Regions from separate parts of the Pseudoalteromonas sp. MEBiC 03485 genome, predicted to be linked through region 3. Evidence: predicted binding sites of a transcription regulator. Region 3 holds the regulator's gene; each other region holds the start of a gene.
What was found. The regulator sigma-54, encoded in region 3, starts transcription at its own class of promoters, with help from an activator protein. The targets are predictions, from matches to a motif close to GTTGGCACGNNNNTNGNNT.
Positions count from the first base shown of each region.

Region 1 (4,618 bases), 1.3 Mb from region 3:
GCACCAAATAGAGTAGCAAAAATACCAAACTGTGCAGCCGCACCTAACAACAACATACGAGGGTTTGCTATCAAGGCACTAAAGTCTGTAAGCGCACCAACCCCCATGAAGATCAAAAGTGGGAACACCCCAGAATCAATCCCGATGTGGTACACATAATAAAGTAACCCACCCGGCTCAGATAACCCGGCCACAGGGATATTCGTTAAAATAGCCCCAAAGCCAATAGGTAATAACAACAGTGGCTCAAAGTTACGTGCAATTGCTAAATAAAGTAACAAGCAACCAACCGCAATCATGATCAATGCCGCAAAGGTAAAATTAGCAATACCCGTGGCATGCCAGAGGTTTAAAACACCATCCATCCTCTGCCTCTCCTATGCTAGCGCGATTAGCGCATCGCCAGTGGCAACAGAGTCACCCTCAGCTACTAATACTTCTGCAATTGTACCTGAGTGTACGGCGCGAACTTCTGTTTCCATTTTCATCGCTTCCATGATAATAACCACATCACCTTCATTTACTGTTTGGCCTGGTTTCACTTTCACTTTGAAAATATTACCAGCCAACGGCGCATTGAGTGTTTCGCCTGCTGACGCTGAAGCAGACTGAGGAATTAATTCACTGTCTTTTAAAGTTACTTCTTTAAGCTCACCACCTTGTGCTACGACGACATCGTAAACTTTACCATCAACTTTAACGCTGTATTGCTCCGCTTTTACAGGGCTTGAAGAAGCAGGTTTGCTTTCAGACTTGGCAACTTCACCTGTTGGAATTGCTTCAAACGCATCTGGGTTGTTGCGGTTTTTAATAAATTTAAGGCCTATTTGTGGGAATAATGCATATGTAAGTACATCATCAATCACGTCATCAGCAAGTTCTAAACCTTGCTCTTTGGCTTCACTTAATAACTCAGCTTCAAGTTTCTCAAGTTCAGGCTCTAATTTATCTGCAGGACGACAAGTAATTGCCTCTGCGCCTTCTAGCACTCGTTCTTGCAGCTCTTTATTCATAGGTGCAGGAGTGGCACCATATTCACCTTTGAGCACGCCCGCAGTTTCTTTAGTAATGGTTTTGTAACGCTCGCCAGTTAATACGTTAAGTACCGCTTGGGTACCTACAATTTGCGAGGTTGGCGTAACCAAAGGAATAAAACCTAAGTCTTCACGAACACGTGGGATCTCAAGTAATACTTGATCAAGCTTATCAGCCGCGCCTTGTTCTTTAAGCTGGTTTTCCATGTTAGTTAACATGCCGCCAGGTACCTGTGCTAATAAGATGCGACCATCAACGCCTTTTAAGCTACCTTCAAAAGCAGCATATTTCTTACGTACATCACGGAAGTAAGCTGCAATTTCTTCTAATTGGTTTAAATCAAGGCCAGTATCTCGCTCTGTGCCTTCGACAATTGAAACTATTGTCTCCGTTGCGCTATGACCATAAGTCATACTCATTGACGAAATCGCCGTATCAAGCATATCAATACCTGCATCGATTGCTTTTTGATAAGTTGCAGTGCTTAAGCCAGTAGTAGCATGGCATTGCATCGCAATAGGAATAGACACGGTTTCTTTTAGGCCTTTGATCAACTGCTCACAATCATATGGCTTTAATAAACCTGCCATATCTTTAATACAAATCGAATGACAGCCAAGCTCTTCAAGCTGTTTTGCAAGTTTCAGCCACATATCAAGTGTATGTACAGGACTTACTGTGTATGAAATTGTACCTTGAGCGTGAGCTCCCACTTTAACAGCTGCTTTAATAGCAGTTTCAAGGTTTCGTACATCGTTCATCGCATCGAAAATACGAAATACATCAACACCATTTTTGTGTGCTCGCTCGACAAACTTTTCGACCACATCATCAGCATAATGACGGTAGCCTAAAAGGTTTTGTCCACGAAGTAACATTTGCTGCTTAGTGTTTGGCATTGCAGCCTTTAGTTCGCGAATACGTTGCCAAGGATCTTCACCTAAATAACGGATACACGAGTCAAACGTTGCCCCCCCCCATGATTCAATTGACCAATAACCCGCATTGTCGAGTTTTTCGGCTATGGGTAGCATGTCGTCTAAGCGCATACGCGTTGCCAAAAGAGACTGGTGTGCGTCACGCAATACTAATTCGGTTAATTTTAATTTAGCCATGTTCGAGCTGCCCCGTTATTTTTGTTTATTTCGAAATTGAGCGATTGCAGCGCTTATTGCTGCAATATGTGCCTGAGGCACACCCTGTTGAGGTTGAATTTTTGCTGTTCGCGTAGGTTCTGCACTTGCAGGATCATCAAATCGACCCACTAGTTTTGACATTAAAGTGACTGCTGTAATCAGAATAGTCAGAAAAACAAACACGCCTACCATGCCTGTTACCATCAAACTGGCCGCAGTGGTGAGTAATCCACCTATATCCATACGACTCCCCTCGCTTACTTAAAATAAAAAGTTATTTTTGTTAAATAATTATGCACCAATAATAACAAACCAAAATCATTTGTATAGCACCATTGTAAATTGGTAAAACCAATTAATTTTAAAATAACATGCCGCACATATAATTAACACCCTACATTTCCATCATTCAAAGCCTCGATATAGATGATATAAATAGTCGATATAGCCATAAGTTATATGTTCAGCTATTAACTAAAAACCAGCAAGCGTCTAAAAACCACACACAACAAGGTGTTAGACTTTACCAACCAATAAAAAGTTAAATTGGTCTTACCAATGCTGTGGCAATCTGATGTTTTCCTCATGCAACTCAATATGAAAAAATATCACTATGAATAACTTACATGCTTACTCGTAAATGTTACCAAGTGATGAACATCTACCAGCATCACAAATAAAGGTAAACCATTGAAATAAAACAAGTAAAACATCTGGCACAGAACTCGCTTCAGTTACATCGAACTTTAGAAAATTTAAATAGCCAAGGAGACCATTATGTTACGCTGGACCATTACTTTTTTAGTTATCGCGTTAATCGCAGCAGTGTTAGGTTTTGGTGGTATCGCAGGAGCCGCTGCAGGCATCGCTAAAATTATCTTTTTTATATTTTTAGTACTACTAGTTATTTCACTGGTATCTGGAGCTCTTAGAGGTAACGCCCCTAAGTAGTTATAAGCAAATAACCACTTAATTTATTTTATTTACAAGGAATTTCGTTATGAAAAATTCAACTTTGAAAGCCGCTACTATCGCTCTATTTTCAGGTCTATTCATCATGGGTTGTGAAGATAACTCGGCAGAAGATGCAGGTGAGCGTATTGATGAAGCAATTACTGATACACAAAATGCTGTTGAAGACACATGTGAAGAAGTAAAAGAAGGTGTTAACGCAGAAGAAACTAACTGCTAATCACAACACTTTATGAAGAAAGCGGCCAAGTGTCGCTTTTTTTGTGTATGCAAGTTAGCAAGTCTAGGCTGCCTGCTGCTTGTGTCAAGGAGCTTGCTAACTTTACTCTTTCCCCCAGAAACTCGCTAATTTGTTAGGTTTCGCTCCGCTCTACCCTACGCCACGTAGGTCGTTATTTATGGCGACACGTGTTTTATCACACATACGTGACGGGCTAAAGCCCGACTTACAGCCGCATAAATTGAGAGAATCGCGCGAAATAAATTTCACGCCTACGCGGGGTAAACCCGCAGCTACCTTAAGCTCGTAACTTTACTCTTTCCCCTAGAAACACGCTAACTTGTTGGGTTTCACTTACAACCCGTTGTGAGGGGTTCATTTGTTGTTACACTCGCTATATGCCACTTCCCATCAACAAAGCTCACTTTTGCTACATCACTCACAGCAAAATCACCAGGTACATTCAAGCGTGTTAAGTTACTTGCTAACTGTTGTTTACAGTATGGACCTGTATCACCATGCATCACTAACACAGGCTTATTGGTGTGCTTTGCGAAGTCACTGATGGCATCACGGTATACTTTAAAAGCATCACAGTTTGAGCGCTGTGATTCACTACAAACTGGTTTACTGGTCGGGTGGTAAATATCAGCCTGAAAGCCAAACACATACGCCTTAGCATCTTGCTGAACGAGTGCTTGTTTTAACCAAATTAAATTGTACTTATCACGTTTGTCGGCTGCATCAAGTGCTGCGCTTTTGTCACTTTTTAAAATTTGCGAGCGACCATTAAAAGTACCTGGTATATGTAAGGTGCGAAACTCAATGCCATCGAATTGCCAACGAGCATTCTCTAGCATTTCAGTTTGTGTTAAATAACCCTGTAACTGTTTTGCTTTTTGTCTATAAGCATCGTCGAACATTAAGCCTTTAACAAAACTTAGCCGTTCGAGCTCATCAAATTGAGGAGTTAATGTGACGCGGTCGCAATCTGTCCACTCATTATCACCTGGGGTGTAAATAAAAGGCTGCGTAGTCAGCGATGTTAATAACGCCTTATTAGTTTGCAAAAGCTTATTCGTGCAAGCAAGCGCTCCTGATTTCATATCGCCAAGGTGCATTAAAAAGCCATGGGGTGTTGCAGCGATTGCCTTAGTAATTTTTCCGTCATTTGCGAGATTTATTTCATCTATCGGGGTGTATGGCATATCGCCCATAACTAAAAAAGTATTTGAAGTCATTGCAAGCGCTAATG
Region 1 is NZ_SGBT01000001.1:1,801,587-1,806,204, reverse strand. Features, by position in the region: gene EVU92_RS08330 (sodium ion-translocating decarboxylase subunit beta) at 1-365, opposite strand, end outside; gene oadA (sodium-extruding oxaloacetate decarboxylase subunit alpha) at 378-2,150, opposite strand; gene EVU92_RS08320 (OadG family transporter subunit) at 2,166-2,414, opposite strand; gene EVU92_RS08315 (DUF1328 family protein) at 2,949-3,122, shown strand; gene EVU92_RS08310 (hypothetical protein) at 3,172-3,363, shown strand; gene EVU92_RS08305 (hypothetical protein) at 3,714-4,618, opposite strand, start outside.
Region 1: the regulator sigma-54 is predicted to act here: its motif matches at 2,884-2,902, upstream of EVU92_RS08315 (DUF1328 family protein).

Region 2 (4,618 bases), 1.2 Mb from region 3:
AGGGCCTTTTCAGGTTCTGAAGCAGCGAATAAACATATCGACTCAAAAAGACGTTTTAGTTCATTTTCACCAACATAATTTACTTTGTCAGATTTTGCTTTAAAGCCACCACACTTGGCAGCATGCCATGCAATAACGGTACTTGCGGACGGATACAAAGGCTCACTTTTTGGTCGAGGTTTAGGGTTAGGTTGCCCATCAGGTTTAACCTCTGCTTTCGGCTCTACTTGTTCTGGCTCAACATTCTTTTGCGTGAGCGTGCACCCAGTTATAAAAAACGTGCCTATAACAAGCATAAAACTGGCTTTATTAGCTAAGCCCATATCAGTTAACTCCTTGGGTTAATTGAATTGGTAAAATGGCTGTAAATACACACCCTTGAGGGTCATTATCAGTAATATAGAGCTTACCGTTTAATTGATCTACGGTTTCTTTGACTATGGTTAAACCCAGTCCGCTGCTCATTTCAGTATGTTGTTTTGCATTCTTGCCTTGGTAAAAAGCCCCGAACACAGCGGCTTTTTCAGTATCATCAATGCCTTCGCCTAAGTCGCTTACACTCAAAATTAATTGCCCCTGCTTTAAGCTTGCCTTGATTATCACTGACTCATGTTCTGGCGAAAACTTTAACGCATTTGAGGTCAGCTGAATAAGCACCATTTCAAGTAGTTCTATTGATATAAACAAGGCTTTATTTGGTAACTCGTTAACCCAAACAATGGATAAGTCACGCGCAGATAGTCGGTGCTCAAAATGACGCTCAATTTTATTCATCATCACGTTAAAATTAAGCTCGCTCAGGCTTTGCTTACTAGTGCGGATAGCGTTGTAACTCAATAAGCTTTCAATCATGACTCTAAGTCGCACCATACTTTGTGTTATTAGCTCAAGGACTGCTTGTTGCTCGCTATTGATTGGGCCAACAATTTCATCTGCAAGTAAATCTGTGCCTTCAACCATAGAAGCTAGGGGGGTTTTCAACTCATGTGTCACATGACGCAAAAAAGTATCTTTTTGCTGCTCAAGCATATGTAACTGTGCTTGTACCCATTCAAGTTTATTGCCTAATTCAACTAACTCTGAAGAACCACGGACATGAATTTTTTGCTGCCAGTGCCCTTGCCCTAATTTATCAATAACATTGGTAAGCTCTCGTAGGCGTCCGCTTATCCGCCATAGAAATCCACCACCTACCAATAGCGTGAGTGGAATTAATGCTATTAACCAATTAATAAATGAAGCTTGTAATGCTTTTAATTGCTGTTGGTTTTTTGTGATCCGTAATTCATTTTGCTCTTTAAGCCAGTTTGTTTGTTCACTGATAAGCTTGCTAGCAGGAGCAAACAGCTCACCATCTTGCTTTTGTTCAACTAGCAAATGCTGCTCTGCAAATTGTAATACCTCAGCAAGCTGACGCCACTGCGACACATAATCAGCTGCAGGGCTCAAAAAAATAAGCTCATCAACACTTTGCAAAGAAGATTGCCACTTGTTAGCAATCAGGCTATCGAGAGATTCACTCTTAAGCACCCAATTTTGTCGAGTCGCCCTTTCTAAACTATTTAAGTCTTGTTTAAGATTATTGAATGCTTTGGTAAGTTCGTAATTGTCACCGACGATTTCTTGGGTCAGCGCAAGCTGCTTATTAAGGGCATTTAAAAACAAAATCACCACTAAAGATAACGGCAGTAAAGACAGCAAAATACTACAAACGAACTGACTAATGAGACTAGGCCGCCAGTTGACTAACTGTTTCATTTTTATCGCTACTTTATTTTGCATATTCACTCTCAACATAATTGCTGATGCTGATTATTAGTGAATAAACTTAGACACTCGCTGAATCCGACCTTAAAAAGTACTGACTTTTACCCAAAAACTGATACATAGTTGCTATTTAGCAACACGCTAACTCATTGAAACAAGGTGAATAAAGCTTAGTCGCCTAAAAAGCGTTGCAAAAAAGACACAATACTCTGTAACTATTTCGCATTAAAAACCACACAAAAGTTATAACCCACTGATAATTAACACATTTAAAAACTGGCACCAATTTTGATAACTACAAAGTAAATTAGTCATTTAGGACACAAAATGAAGATTACGGCCATTTCAGCCGCAGTGTTGATAAACCTAGTTACGGTAGACTGTTATGCATTCGATCTGCAAACGACTTTTAACGAGCTAGATAAAGACAGTAACGGCTTTTTGAGTGAAGCAGAGGCATCTGAAGATGCATTATTACATAGCAACTTTACTCAAATAGATAGTAACCAAGATGGTCAAATTTCATTTTCTGAGTTTCAGTCGTTTATTCAATAGGAGATTGTAATGAAACAACTTTTAGCAGCGTTTTCACTCATGTTTTTGGTTATCAGCGCTACCGTTTTAGCATCACAAATGGATGTTCGATTTGCTAAATTTGATACAAACGCCGACGGTGAGATTTCTTTAGCTGAAGCGACTAAGCACGATAACTTACTTAAGCAATTTGCCGACCTAGATGAAAACGGCGATCAAGTTTTGTCTGAACAAGAGTTTGAAAAATTCAAACCTTAACGGCTTAAAGTGCTTGCCATAATCCCAGAGGGAATGTGTAAACGGATTTAAATTATGGGAGTTAAATTATGGCAAGCACTTTTATTTATAAAGGAGTGTAATTATGAGAATTTTCTGGCTTGCTTCATGTACCTTAATTACAATAAGCTTCAATAGCTTAGCATTGGATGTAAAACAAAGATTTGATCACTTAGATAAAGACAAAAATGGCTTTTTGTCTTTGCAAGAACTGTCATCCCAACCACACTTGCAAAAACGCATGGCAGAGTGGGATACAGATAAAGATCAACAAATTTCGCTCCTAGAATTTAAACACTATTTAACAAACAAGAGTTAAAGTAATGTCAAAATTAACCTTTGCCAGCCTAATTTTATGTTGTGGATTTAGCACATTGGGTTTTGCTGCAGATAGTATTGGTGAAAAATTTAAACAACTTGACCGTAATGACGATGGCTACCTTACTCGCTCAGAGTCTGCAAGAGATCCTGCTCTATGGTCACGTTTTAAAAATTACGACAGCGATAAAGATAATAAATTATCGCTGAGTGAATTTAAGGTCTACGCAAGTAAATAAAAATGTCTATTTGATTATTTAATTGCTGCTGAGTTGCAGTTTACTGCAACTCTGATAATGTTTTCATAATTCAATAAAAACTATTAGAAGATTATGAAACTCATCATCAGCTTACTGGCAACAGCTTCGATAAGTTGTTTTGCCAATACCACAGTAATTTACAATGTAAATGGTTACACACCAACCTACAAAGGTGAAACTCAACACTTTTCAACACTGGTTTTTAAAGACGGTAAAGTTGTAAAAACCGGTAATGATTCAATCAAAAAAAGCTTTCCTGATGCCACCACGATTGATGGCCAACAAGCCACGTTATTGCCTGGTTTGATTGATGCCCATGGCCATGTGATTGGTTTAGGTAATAACCTTTCACAACTTGATGTTAGAAGTACTCGCTCGGCAGATGAAGTTGGCAAAATGCTAGCTGAGTTTGCTAAAGATAAACAAGGCTGGATCATTGGTCGAGGTTGGAACCAAGAGCAGTGGCCTGGTGGACAGTTCCCAAATGCTGCTGATTTAGACAAGTATTTAAAAGACAAACCCGTAGTGCTTTCTCGAGTTGATGGCCATGCTGTGTGGGTAAATTCAAAAGCAATGGAGCTTGCAGGTATCACCAAAGAAACTCGCTCTCCTGCCGGTGGTGAAATTATAAAACTGGATTCTGGTTTACCTTCAGGGGTATTCATTGATAAAGCCGAAACGCTTATTACTCAGCATGTACCAAAAGCAAGCCATGCCAGCATTAATACTGCATTAGATAATGCAGGTAAACATCTACTTAGTTTAGGGATTACATCAACCCATGATGCCGGTATCGATTATGATACCTGGCAAGTGTATAAGCAGCGCTCTGAACAAAGCACCCTTCCCGTTAGAATAGTAGCTATGCTAAGTGCTGCTGATCCTCAGCTAGAAACAATGCTTAAAGCGGGCCGATATAAAGATATGAATGACATGCTGTCGATTCGTAGTGTCAAAGTGTATGCAGATGGTGCGCTAGGAAGTCGTGGTGCAGCCCTAATCGAGGAATACGCAGATCGAAAAAATCACCATGGCTTAATGCTTGAAACCCAAGAAAAGCTTGAGCAACTATTCAACTTAAGCTTTACCCATGGCTTTAGTGCTAACACCCATGCAATTGGTGATAAAGCCAATCACGTAGTGCTAGATGCCTATGAAAATGTGTTTAAAAAAACCGGTGGAATTTTACTTCGTAACCGAATTGAACATGCACAAATTGTTACTCCTGAAGACATTCCTCGTTTTAAAACGTTAAAAATCATTCCATCAATGCAGCCTGTTCATGCAACATCTGATATGCATATGGCAGAGCAACGTCTAACTGAAAAACAACTTGAAGGGGCTTACGCTTGGAAAACCTTTTTAGCGCAAGGCTCAGTGATTGCGGCGGGTTCTGATTTTCCAGTAGAGCTTGCTGATCCGTTTGACGGCTTATATTCAGCCATTACTCGCATGGATCATAA
Region 2 is NZ_SGBT01000001.1:1,695,145-1,699,762, reverse strand. Features, by position in the region: gene EVU92_RS07845 (hypothetical protein) at 1-323, opposite strand, end outside; gene EVU92_RS07840 (HAMP domain-containing sensor histidine kinase) at 325-1,782, opposite strand; gene EVU92_RS07835 (EF-hand domain-containing protein) at 2,095-2,322, shown strand; gene EVU92_RS07830 (hypothetical protein) at 2,332-2,559, shown strand; gene EVU92_RS07825 (EF-hand domain-containing protein) at 2,663-2,896, shown strand; gene EVU92_RS07820 (EF-hand domain-containing protein) at 2,901-3,134, shown strand; gene EVU92_RS07815 (amidohydrolase) at 3,228-4,618, shown strand, end outside.
Region 2: the regulator sigma-54 is predicted to act here: its motif matches at 2,043-2,061, upstream of EVU92_RS07835 (EF-hand domain-containing protein).

Region 3 (4,618 bases):
ATAGTTCAGCAGCGAATGACTAGCCTAACAGTTCAGCACATTTATCAGGGACAAGAAGATAAGCTAATTGCTTATCAAGAGTTAAAGGATAAACTGGGGCTAACTGATGAGCAAATTGCCTATATTGGTGATGATGGTCCAGACTTACCAGTAATGGAAAAAGTAGGGTTTGCTGTTGCTGTTAACGACGCACACCCACTAATTAAAAAGCTGGCTCATTACACCACATTATTACCAGGTGGCTTTGGAGCCGTGCGTGAATTAACTGATTTACTGATGTTAGAAAACGGTAAGCCGTTAACTAGCGATGGAACCAGCGCATGAATATAGCCCGTATTTTACTGAGTGTTGTTTTTGTTTGTTGCATGGTGTGGTTGTGGTATCCGTACTTTAATCAATCAGCAGACACAATAACTAGTGAAGACGAGATCATTGCAACGCCTGATTACACTGCGGTGGCGTTAAAGCAAACTGCTTATGACGAGCAAGGAAAAATCAGTCATAAAGTAGCTGCGGCTAAAATGGAGTTGTATCAACAATTAGGGTTTACCTTTTTTGAGCAACCTGTATTTACTATTTATGGCGACCAGCAGGTTTGGCAAGTAAAAGCCAAAGAAGCCACTTTATACGAAAATGATCAGCTGATTTTTGAAGGGGATGTAGTTGCTAAAAACTTAACCCATAACGGTATGATCGAAGATATAAAAGCAGAAAACATTAATGTCGACATTAATAAAATGACCATGTTTTCAAAGCAACCTGTAACACTAACAGGACCGAATTTAAAGATTACCGGTAAAGGCTTAAAAGCCGATTTAAAAACCGAAATTGTTGAGTTAACTAACCATACACGAACCATATACTATGACCAATAAACTGAAGAAATTACTCCTGATCCCAAGCTTATTGATTGCGTTTTCCGGCACCGCTGCCGAGCAAACTGGCGCACAAATTAGCATTAGCTCAGATCGCCAAGTTGGTAAACTAAAAGATGGCGTTGGCATATTTGAAGGTAACGTAGAGATCGTGCATGGTAATCGTCGTATTACAGCAGAACGTCTTGAAGCACACGGCGGTGATACCGAAGGTACAGTAGAGCTAATTATTGCAACAGGCAAACCAGCTTACTTCGAAGAAAAACAAACGGATGGTTCCGTAATGAGCGCCAGTGCTGAAGAAGTTCGTTATGATGTTGCGAAACGCTTCTTAACCTTAAACGGTGAAGCTGAAGTTACCCAAGCTGGTCAAAAAGTAACAGCGAAAAGCATTACCTATGATATGGCTCAGCAGCTTATCAGTGCTGAAAAAGACGAAAACTCATCAGATCGTGTACACACTATTTTAGTACCTGTTGAAAATAAAAAAGACAATAAAGGCCAACCATGAGCACATTAAAAGCAGAGCTTTTAGCTAAGAGCTACAAAGGCCGCCAAGTGGTTAAAAATGTCGGTCTGGAAGTTGAAGCAGGCAGTATTGTTGGCTTGCTTGGCCCAAATGGTGCTGGTAAAACCACGACTTTTTACATGATTGTAGGCCTAGTTCCGAGCGACAAAGGTAAAATTAGCATCGATGATAACGATATTACCCTTTTGCCAATGCACAGCCGTGCGAGGTTGGGTATTGGTTATCTACCGCAAGAATCTTCGATTTTTCGAAAGTTAACAGTTTACCAAAACTTGATGGCTATTTTAGAGACTCGTAAAGATCTAAATAAAACCACGCGGGAAGAAACTCTAAATAGCTTATTAGATGAATTTAGCATCCAACACATCCGTGATAGTCAAGGTATGGCTCTATCTGGTGGTGAACGTCGCCGCGTTGAAATTGCTCGCGCATTAGCCGCTAATCCTAAATTTATCCTTTTAGATGAGCCTTTTGCTGGTGTTGATCCAATTTCAGTGTTAGATATAAAGAAAATTATTGAGCACCTAAAAAATCGTGGTATTGGTGTACTAATTACTGACCATAATGTTCGAGAAACCCTTGATGTTTGTGAAAAAGCCTACATTGTTTCTCATGGGGAGCTAATTGCATCAGGCACACCTGAGCACGTATTAGCTGACCAAACTGTACGCGATGTTTATCTAGGCGAGCAATTTAGGCTGTAACCATTACGCCACCGACTAGAGCATCTGCTAGACTTATAACAATGACAATAAATCGATAATAACTTAACTGTCTTTGCACAGTTATCGATAACTTAAAAAAAGGATTGTTAGGGATACATGAGGCAATCATTACAGCTGCGCATGGGCCAGCAACTTACAATGACTCCACAACTGCAACAAGCTATACGTTTGTTGCAGCTCAGTACATTGGATCTCCAACAAGAAATTCAAGAGGCGCTAGATAGTAACCCTTTACTTGAAGTGGAAGAAGCGGATTACAACGAAGAAAGCATCGGCAAAAATGAGCAAAAAGCTGAATCTGACGATGTGCAAGTCAGCGCTTCTGCAGACGAAGCACCTAGCGAATATGAACAAGAAAGCAGTGATGCTCTAAATAAAGACACTGTAAGTGACGATTTAGCCATGGATGTTACATGGGATGAGTACATGAGTGCCGCTCCATCAACATCATCAGGGCCAATGCCAGAAGATGAATCTATTTATCAAGGTGCATCGACCGAAACCCTTCACGAATACCTTATGTGGCAATTACAGCTAACTCCCTTTAGTCCGACTGATGAAGCGATTGCTGTGGCAATTGTTGAGGCTATCGATGACTCTGGTATTTTAACGGTAAGCTGTGAAGATATCGTCGAGAGCTTTAATCAAAATAGTGATGAAGAAGAAATCGAACTTGATGAAGTCGAAGCGGTCCTAAAGAGAATTCAATTGTTTGATCCTGTCGGTATTGGGGCGCGTAGTTTACAGGAATGCCTGTGTATTCAACTTCGCCAATTCGATGCAAACACGCCATATTTAGCTGAAACTAAAATGGTTTTATCTGAGCATATCGAATTATTAGCGAGTCGCGACTATCGAACTTTGATGAAAAAGACTAAGCTTAAAGAAAATGAGCTTAAAGAAGTAATGACGCTAATTCACAGCTTAAACCCTAAGCCTGCGGATAGCATAGTACGCGAAGAGTCTGAGTACGTCATACCTGATGTATCAGTGAAAAAAGTAAAAGGTCGCTGGGTGGTTGAGTTAAACCCAGATAGTATGCCAAAGATTAGAGTGAACAGCCAATATGCGGCTATGTCTCGCTCTGTTAAATCAAGTAGCGACAGCCAATTTATTCGCTCTCACTTACAAGAAGCAAAGTGGTTTATTAAGAGCTTAGAAAGCCGTAACGATACACTATTAAAAGTGACCAACTGTATCGTTCAACAACAACAAGCTTTCTTTGAGCATGGCCCAGAAGCAATGAAGCCGATGGTGCTAAATGATGTTGCTGAAATGGTCGAAATGCATGAATCGACGATTTCACGAGTAACAACGCAAAAATATATGCATACCCCTAGGGGTATCTTTGAGTTGAAATATTTCTTCTCAAGCCATGTCAGCACTGAAAATGGTGGTGAGTGTTCTTCAACAGCAATACGCGCTTTAATCAAGAAGTTAGTCGCTGCAGAAAACTCGGCTAAACCATTGAGTGATAGCAAAATTGCAGATATATTGGCTGAGCAAGGAATTAAAGTAGCTAGACGTACAATTGCAAAATATCGTGAGTCTCTAGCAATACCTCCGTCTAATCAGCGTAAGAGTTTGATTTAGACGTTTTACATAGAAGGAAAAATGCTTATGCAACTAAATTTAACTGGTCGTCATGTAGAAATCACTGATTCATTAAGAGACTATGTAAACACCAAGTTTGCGAAACTAGAAAGGCATTTTGACCATATTAATAATGTTCATGTCATTCTAGATGTAGAAAAATTAAGCCAAAAAGCAGAAGCAACTTTACATGTAAACGGAGGCGAATTGTTCGCTTCTACAGAACATCAAGATATGTACGCAGCCATTGACTCGTTGATCGATAAGCTTGATCGCCAAGTCATTAAACACAAAGAGAAATTAGCTCGACATTAAATTATGAAACTAAGTTCACTTACTAATCAGGACTGCAGCAAAGCTGCGGTCCTTTTTAATAGCAAAAAAAGAATTCTTGAATATATCAGCGAACTGGCTCACCAGCAGCTTCCTCATTTATCTCAACAAGATATCCTAAATGCTTTACTCAACCGAGAGAAGCTAGGTAGCACCGGTATTGGCCGAGGTATTGCTATTCCACATGGCCGAATGAGTGGCGCCGATGAACCTCAGGCGTTTGTCATAGTGAGTGAATCCCCAATCAATTTTGATGCAATTGATAATCGCCCTGTTGACATTTTCGTAGCACTCATCGTACCAGATGGTGACTCTCAGCTTCATCTAAAGACCTTATCAACAATTGCTGATAGACTTAAAGATAAAGAGTTTTGTAAACAGCTGCGTAGTGCTACTACCGATCAGCAACTGTTTCAGGTTATATCAGCAGAGGCATAAATGGAATTAATCATTATCAGCGGTCGCTCAGGCTCAGGTAAATCGGTCGCTTTACGAGTACTTGAAGACTTAGGTTATTATTGCGTTGATAATATTCCAGTCAATTTACTGCCTTCGCTCGTGCG
Region 3 is NZ_SGBT01000001.1:466,803-471,420, forward strand. Features, by position in the region: gene kdsC (3-deoxy-manno-octulosonate-8-phosphatase KdsC) at 1-324, shown strand, start outside; gene lptC (LPS export ABC transporter periplasmic protein LptC) at 321-875, shown strand; gene lptA (lipopolysaccharide transport periplasmic protein LptA) at 865-1,386, shown strand; gene lptB (LPS export ABC transporter ATP-binding protein) at 1,383-2,108, shown strand; gene EVU92_RS02170 (RNA polymerase factor sigma-54) at 2,226-3,722, shown strand; gene hpf (ribosome hibernation promoting factor) at 3,750-4,037, shown strand; gene ptsN (PTS IIA-like nitrogen regulatory protein PtsN) at 4,041-4,493, shown strand; gene rapZ (RNase adapter RapZ) at 4,494-4,618, shown strand, end outside.